Thermoleptolyngbya sichuanensis A183: one gene and its partner. Each later gene encodes a partner of the first gene's protein in a complex. Links are inferred from orthologs where the notes say so. Each region holds a gene or a part of one and is shown in the gene's direction. Other genes may lie near its edges.

Region 1 (3,517 bases):
GGGCGAAACGGCTGTCGGGGCTGGGCTGGGGGCGATCGCGGCAGGCGCAGGCACGGGTGTGGGAGGAGTCGGCGCGGGGGCAGGTGCGGGGGCAGGCGCAGCGATGACCTTGGGCACTATGCTTCCCGCCGACGGCAGCGACACCGCCGACGGCAGCAGTCCCATCAGCGCGACTTCAAGCCACAGGCGCGGCTGGCTGCTCTGGCGCAGGCGCGGCTCGTTTTCCTGCAAGCGCTGCTGCCCCTGTTGCAGCATCTCGATGGGCAGCGATGCGACAAACTCGCACATTTCTGCCCAGGTGTTGGGCGTGATGGCAACCAGGTCGCTGCGGCTGGGCGCGGTTTTGGCAATCAGCAGGTCGCGGTAGAAACTGGTCAGGTTTTGCAGCACGACAAGCGGTTCCCGTCCCCGATCCATTAGGCGGCGGGCGCTGTCGAGGACGGGGGCGGGCTGGTCAGCGGCGATCGCCCTCACCAGATCCAGCAAATCCCGCTCTGGCACAGCACCGACCAGATCCCACACTTTTTCCGTGGAGATTTCGCCCTCTAGCAGGCTGAGCTGGTCGAGTAAGCTCTCCGCATCGCGCAGCCCGCCCTGGGAGATTTGCGCCACCAGATGCAGCGCCTCTGGCGTGATGGGGATAGACTCGGCGCGGGCGATCGCCCCCAGATGCGTCACCATTGCCTCCAGCGGAATACGGCGAAAGTCAAACCGCTGGCAGCGCGAAATAATCGTCGGCAGCACCCGCTGTGGGTCGGTCGTCGCCAACACAAACACCACATGGGGCGGCGGCTCCTCCAGCGTCTTCAGCAGAGCATTAAACGCCGCATTGCTGAGCATATGACATTCATCGACAACATACACCTTGTAGCGACACTGGACTGGGGCAAACTGGGCCCGCTCAATCAGTTCACGAATGTTGTCTACGCCTGTATTGCTGGCGGCATCGATTTCGATCACGTCTAGCGCAGTGCCCTGAGCCACCATGCGGCAGACCTCACACTGACCGCAGGGCTTTTCGGTGGGCTGCCCGGCTTGCAGGCAGTTCAGCGATTTTGCCAAAATCCGGGCGCTGGAGGTTTTGCCTGTGCCGCGTGCCCCAGTGAACAGGTACGCCGGGGCGATCTTTTGCTGACGCAGGGCGTTGGTCAGCGTGGCGGCGATCGCCTCCTGGCCCACCAGTTCCGAAAAGGTCTGGGGACGATATTTGTGGTGCAGCGGTTCGTAGGTCACGGCGGCAAGGGGTGAACGCTCTTACTATTCTAAGGAGTCTGATCTAAACAGTCTGAGTTCTGAACAGTCTGAGTTCTAAACAGTCTGAGTTCTAGAGCCGCCGCAAGGCGGAGAATCCATGTTGACCTGTACCTCGCATAATGGGTTGCAGGCGCTAGCAAATCCTGAAGTTCCTAATATTTCTTGCCGTAATATTTCTTGCCGTAATATTTCCTGCTGTATTTATAGCCGCTGCGGTTCACCATGTCTGCTCAACTGTTGCCTTTGACCCTCGACCTGCCCGATGCTGCCGCTACCCAGCGCTTGGGAGAGCTTTTGGGGCGATCGCTCCCAGCGGGTAGCATTTTGCTGTTGGAAGGCGACCTCGGCGCAGGCAAAACCACGCTCGTCCAGGGCATTGGGCTTGGTTTAGGCATTTCAGACCCCATCGTCAGCCCCACGTTTACCCTCGTGAACGAATATACCGAGGGGCGCATCCCGCTCTATCACATGGATCTGTATCGACTGGAGCCAGCGGAAACAGAAGCGCTGTATCTAGACCAGTATTGGGCGGGGCAAGATTTGCCACTAGGCATTGTTGCCATTGAATGGGCCGAGCGCCTGATTGCTGTGCCTACGCCAAGTCTCCATCTGGCGCTCCAGACCTCGGCCTCCGCCAAACGGCGGGCCCGCCTCACTTCTGCTGGAGAATTTAACTGGGCGGCCTACCTGGGAAATCTACCAGCGCAATTTGCTTGAGCCATACGTCCAGACTCCATGACAGATGGATAAAGCTTTTATAGAAGGTTCCAGTTTTGTATTGGTTTTGTGACCTTAGCGCTTCATTCAGTCAAAAGGGCTACTAAAATATTACTTTAGATATATCGGAATTTTGCGTAGGGCTTTTCTCAGGGAAAACCCTACGATGCACTTCGCCTGATGATTCCTAGTTTGCCCTTTTGGGGATGACGAGTTCGATATATCCGCCGTTTGGCCGATGTCTATCGGGTTCTCAAAGGGGGAAATGGGGAATGGGTGGAGTGATTCACTAAGCCTGTGCGCCAACGGAGTCTGTGTGGGCATCTGAATGGCGGTCTGAACTGGCGCTATGTGTGAGTTTCAGCCTGTCCATCTTGACGCTGGCATACTTCTAGACCACGGTTTCGGGTGCATCTCTCGGCTCCTAAGAAAACTTACTTATGCTATCTCTGTAAAGTTGACGCTAAGATCGCCGCAAAAGAGCGATTGCAGTGTTCGAGTTTGCCAGGTCAGTAGCGTTGGTTCAGTATGGGGTCAAGCTTTGGCAATAACCTGCCAGGGTTAGCCCTTTGCTGAAGGTGGGTTTGATAGCAGTGCAAGGCATATTGCGCGATCGCCCAGTGTCCAGAAGCAGACTTCGAAGAATTCTCTGAATTCTCTCAAGGCTGTTTCTGTCAACGGAGAGTTGGGTAGCAATGAGCCGCGTCACGCTTTCAGACCAAAAATCTTGAAGCCCTTTACCAATTGCTAGGGCACGTTAAACGCTGTAGAGTTGCTGACTGAGGCAACCGCCTTCAAGCTAAATCGAATGGTCGTTTTTGTAGATCCACTGCGCGGCTACAGAATCGTCCTTTGTTATAGGCTTTTCGGCACTGCTGAAATCTGAGGCCAGCTTCTTTCCTGGCGGAACACGTTTTTAGGGGCGCACATTTCTAATGGGGATGTGTTCCTTTTCACAAGGGCGTGCTTCCGTAGGTTTATGTTTTCGTAAGCACGTTTTCCCAAACGTGTTTTCGCAAACATCTAACATTCGCCTGTCGCTCCTGGAAATCTCGTTGCTTTTATAGCGCTCCAAAGCCAAAGGGTTGTTTGTTTACAGTTTACAAGCGCCCCGGCAGCTTGCTGTTTCTGAACTTTTGGATCACCGGGTCTGTCTGCTTGGGACAGGAGTTGGGCGAGATTCGAGTTCGGAGGGTCAGGCAAGACTGCTTTTGCTGAATGCTTTGGGGGCGATCGCCCGGAAATGGGCCACGCCTCACTGCATCTGGCTAGGCACGTCGGGGGATGCTTTTGGTGATCAAATTCCTGTGGAATGGAAAAAGCGCCTCAATCCCCTCAACCCTGCCCACATTTAGAGCCTGTAGAAGAGCCGGTAGAACCTGAGGAACTGAGGTTCAGGGCGCGTCCTCCGCGCTTCCGGGACTGGTCTTGGCTCTGCATCTTTTTCAGTTAACTGGCTAGTTAATGATCTGCATCGTTTACTGAGTTCACCCTTCTAAATCCTTGTTTAAGCCACTTACAGGTTAGGCAATGAAGACTACGACAA
Region 2 (3,331 bases), 2.3 Mb from region 1 along the record:
AAGACAGTGGTGCAGCCATGCAAGCGGACTCTAGATACGACTCATCAAAGCAACGCAGCCGATTAGCAGGGATGTAATGCAGATTTTACCGCAACAGATAAAAACGAAGACCGCTTCCTCAGCAGAAAGCGGCCTCAACGTTGGGTTCCCTGCGGGTGATCTTGGGCGGTTTAGCCTTTGTGCGATCGCACGAGCCGCAGTAGCAAACGGGTCGAAAGCAAGGCCTGGAACGATCGAGCGCCACAGGCCTCTACTCAAGATCCGCACTAGGGGTGGAACAGCAGATCCGGGAAGAAGCGGTTGAACTCAATCAGGATGCCAGCCGTGATGAACATCCAGATCGTTGCCAGCACGGGGGCCGTCGAGAGGTACTTCAAGAAATACTGCATGAACAATGCTCCGAAACGTGAGAGACGTTAGCTTGAGAGACTGTTGAAAACTTGGTTGAAATCCTGTAAAAACGCGAAATGCGCGGGCCGCACCAAGGCGAAAGCGCCTAGCGAGGAGACACCGTGATTTCGTTGTCGGGGGCAGTTAGCTTACCCGTGGTAAACTCCTGCACCGCAGCCAGCGGCCACAGCAGCCCGGTCGTCATGAATTTCACCGCGCGGGGCACGTCGATGATGATTTCAGCCATTTCAGGCTCTTTGTCGCCACGCACCGAAATCACGTAGGCGCGACCGACCCAGCCAATCCACCCGGCAATATAGAGGAACAAAATGCTAGGAATGAGAAACTCGCCCGCATGGGAGAGGCTGCCGTCTACGATTAGATGGGGCAGGCCGTCTTCGCCGCACAGGACGGAGGAATAGGACTGGAATCGGGCTTTGACTTGGGCAGTGACAGCCTTGGCAGCACGCGCCTGAAACGCTGGCGAATCGGCGCAGGGAGTCAGGTTATAGGCGGAGGCGGGGGCTGCAAACCCTCCCCACAAGGAAACCGCCAATACGAGGGCAAATAGCTGAGCAAACAACTTGCGCATGGAATTGCTTCCCTTGTTACAAAATGCAACGACTTATTACAAACAATTAAGATGCTTTTAGAACAGCATTCACGCTTTGGAGCGATCATACTCCGCAAGCGAAGCGTGACCACGTTAAGCTTTTAGAAAATTGACAAGCGCTCAAGGAAAATCGCTGGCAATTGCCAGAAGCCTTGATAGGATTAGCTCTTGACGACTTTTGATATTAGCTTGAAGCGGGTACAGGCGCTACAAAAGTTCAAAGAACTCTACATTTGAGGTTGGATTTGAGGTTGGGCGGGAAGTTGAGTATTCGAGTTAGGAACCAAGCTTGAGATGCCGACGGTTTTAGCGTTAGAGACAAGTTGTGATGAAACGGCTGTGGCGGTGGTGCGCGATCGCCACCTGTTAAGCAATGTGGTGTCGTCGCAAATCCAGGTTCACCAGCAGTATGGCGGCGTGGTGCCGGAGGTGGCCTCGCGGCAGCACTTAGAGGCAATGAACTGGGCGATCGCCCAGACGTTGACCGATAGTGGGCTGGGCTGGGCAGGGATTGACGGCGTAGCGGCGACCTGTGCGCCGGGGCTAGTGGGGGCGCTGCTGGTGGGGCTGACGGCTGCTAAAACGCTGGCCATGCTGCACCATAAGCCATTTCTCGGTGTGCATCATCTCGAAGGCCATATCTACGCTTCCTATCTCAGCGAACCAGAGCTAGAGCCGCCGTTTCTTTGTCTGCTGGTGTCGGGTGGGCACACGAGTCTAATTTACGTCAAAGGTTGCGGCCAGTATGAAACGCTGGGCGAAACCCGCGACGATGCCGCCGGAGAAGCCTTTGACAAGGTAGCGCGGCTGATGGGGCTGGGCTATCCGGGCGGCCCCGTAATCGACCGTCTGGCAAAAGACGGCAATCCGATGGCGTTTGTGCTGCCAGACGGCAAAATTTCTCTGCCAGAGGGCGGCTATCATCCCTACGATTCCAGCTTTAGCGGCCTAAAGACGGCGATGCTGCGGCTGACCCAAAGTTTGCAGGAATCGTCTGAACCGCTGCCCGTGGCTGACCTGGCCGCCAGCTTTCAAGACACGGTGGCGCGATCGCTCACCAAACGGGCGATCGCCTGCGCCAAAGATTATGGACTGGGGGCGATCGCCGTTGGCGGGGGTGTGGCGGCCAACAGCGGCCTGCGGTTCCGCCTCCAGGAGGCCGCCGAGCGCGAAAATCTGCGCGTCCTGTTTCCGCCGCTCAAGTTTTGCACCGACAACGCCGCCATGATCGCCTGCGCCGCTGCCGACCACCTGAAGCACGGGCACACCTCGCCGCTGACGCTGGGCGTACAGTCTCGCTTGCCGCTGTCGCAGGTGATGTCGCTCTATCAGTCGGGGGGCGATCTGTCGGGGGGCGATTAGTCAGGATGTGATTAGTCAGGATGTAATCTGTCGGGGTACGATCTGTCAGAGGGAGGAGTGGTGTCTGGGTCTGGCAGCAAGTAGCCTGCTGCAACCGCCTGGTGGATTAAAGCCTCCACAATCGGCCAGAGTGCGGGAGCGCCCTGCTTCACAGGCTGCATTCGCCCCAAGACGCGATCGCACGTTATGCCATGCAGCCGCCAAGTGCCGCCCTCGGTTTGCAGGTTGTGCAAAAACGGCTGGAAGCGATCGAGGGCGTGGGCGAACTGGGCATCCACGGTCTCCGCCGCCTCAAATTCTTCCCAGCAGGCGCGGAGGGGTTGCCCCAAGTCGGGCGGCAGAAGACCAAACAGGCGATCGGCGGCGGCTTGTTCCCGCTCAGCTTTGTCCTGATTGGCCTGGATGTCAAACGCAAAGGTATTGCCTGCGTCGATTTCTACCAGGTCGTGCAGCAGCAGCATTTGCACCACCCGCGATAGGTCGATGGAGGCGGGTGCGTATTCTGCCAGGGCGATCGCCATCAGCGCCAGATGCCAGGAGTGTTCGGCGCTATTTTCACGGCGCGAGGCATCAGTTAGCAAGGTCTGGCGCAGCACGCCCTTCAGCTTGTCGATTTCTAGAACAAACTGAATCTGCTGTGCGAGGCGAGTCGGCGCAAGGTCGAACTCAGAGAAGAGATTGCATCGCCAATTTTGCACGGCTGAGCGCCTTAAAGCTACAGCAGCCCCAGCGAGTGCAGCGGGCCGTGGCCGCTGATTAGCTCCACCAGCAGCGCCAAGAAACCCAGCATCGCCAGCCGTCCGTTCCAGACCTCCGCCGCCGTCGTCATGCCCCACTCCCAGCGCTCCGGTGGGTAGATCTTGGTGGTTTCGGCGGGGCGGGCAATCTGATCCAGGGTCAGATTGGGAGAATTCAGCGCGTCTACCACCATCTCGGCCAGGTCGTTGATGAAGACCGGATGGGTGT

What was found. Proteins that work in one complex are often made in the same cells at the same time.
Region 2: the proteins of tsaE (region 1) and tsaD are in contact, whole or in part, in a crystal structure (PDB 6N9A), measured with the Thermotoga maritima proteins. The link is inferred for Thermoleptolyngbya sichuanensis A183 from one-to-one orthologs. Residues at the interface, in WP_004082108.1 of Thermotoga maritima: Leu37, Gly38, Lys46, Lys57, Val59, Lys60, Ser61, Thr63, Phe64, Thr65, Leu66, Met67, Val69, Pro71, Tyr82, Arg83, Leu84, Asp86, Asp88, Phe89, Asp93, Ile128, Asp130, Glu131, Arg134; in WP_004082750.1 of Thermotoga maritima: Cys10, Asp11, Arg49, His50, Leu82, Gly84, Gly135, Gly136, Glu154, Thr155, Leu156, Asp157, Asp158, Ser159, Glu162, Asp165, Lys166, Arg169, Leu170, Tyr175, Lys213, Thr214, Leu217, Tyr218, Gln221, Arg222, Asn324.

What each region holds. Positions count from the first base shown.
Region 1 is NZ_CP053661.1:2,395,882-2,399,398, reverse strand. The notes cover bases 382-3,234. They hold tsaE (tRNA (adenosine(37)-N6)-threonylcarbamoyltransferase complex ATPase subunit type 1 TsaE), read left to right. Parts: upstream 382-1,497; coding sequence 1,498-1,971; downstream 1,972-3,234. Other genes in these bases: HPC62_RS10060 (hypothetical protein), read left to right, coding at 3,183-3,234; HPC62_RS10070 (DNA polymerase III subunit gamma/tau), read right to left, coding at 382-1,233. Outside these bases: more of HPC62_RS10070, read right to left, coding at 1-381; more of HPC62_RS10060, read left to right, coding at 3,235-3,326; HPC62_RS10055 (glycoside hydrolase 100 family protein), read left to right, coding at 3,502-3,517. UniProt on the Escherichia coli protein: Required for the formation of a threonylcarbamoyl group on adenosine at position 37 (t(6)A37) in tRNAs that read codons beginning with adenine.
Region 2 is NZ_CP053661.1:4,724,781-4,728,111, reverse strand. Bases 333-3,331 are described here. They hold tsaD (tRNA (adenosine(37)-N6)-threonylcarbamoyltransferase complex transferase subunit TsaD), read left to right. Parts: upstream 333-1,297; coding sequence 1,298-2,365; downstream 2,366-3,331. Other genes in these bases: hemH (ferrochelatase), read right to left, coding at 3,081-3,331; HPC62_RS19555 (HD domain-containing protein), read right to left, coding at 2,377-3,063; HPC62_RS19565 (Photosystem I reaction center subunit III), read right to left, coding at 497-982; psaJ (photosystem I reaction center subunit IX), read right to left, coding at 333-389. Also shown: more of psaJ, read right to left, coding at 267-332.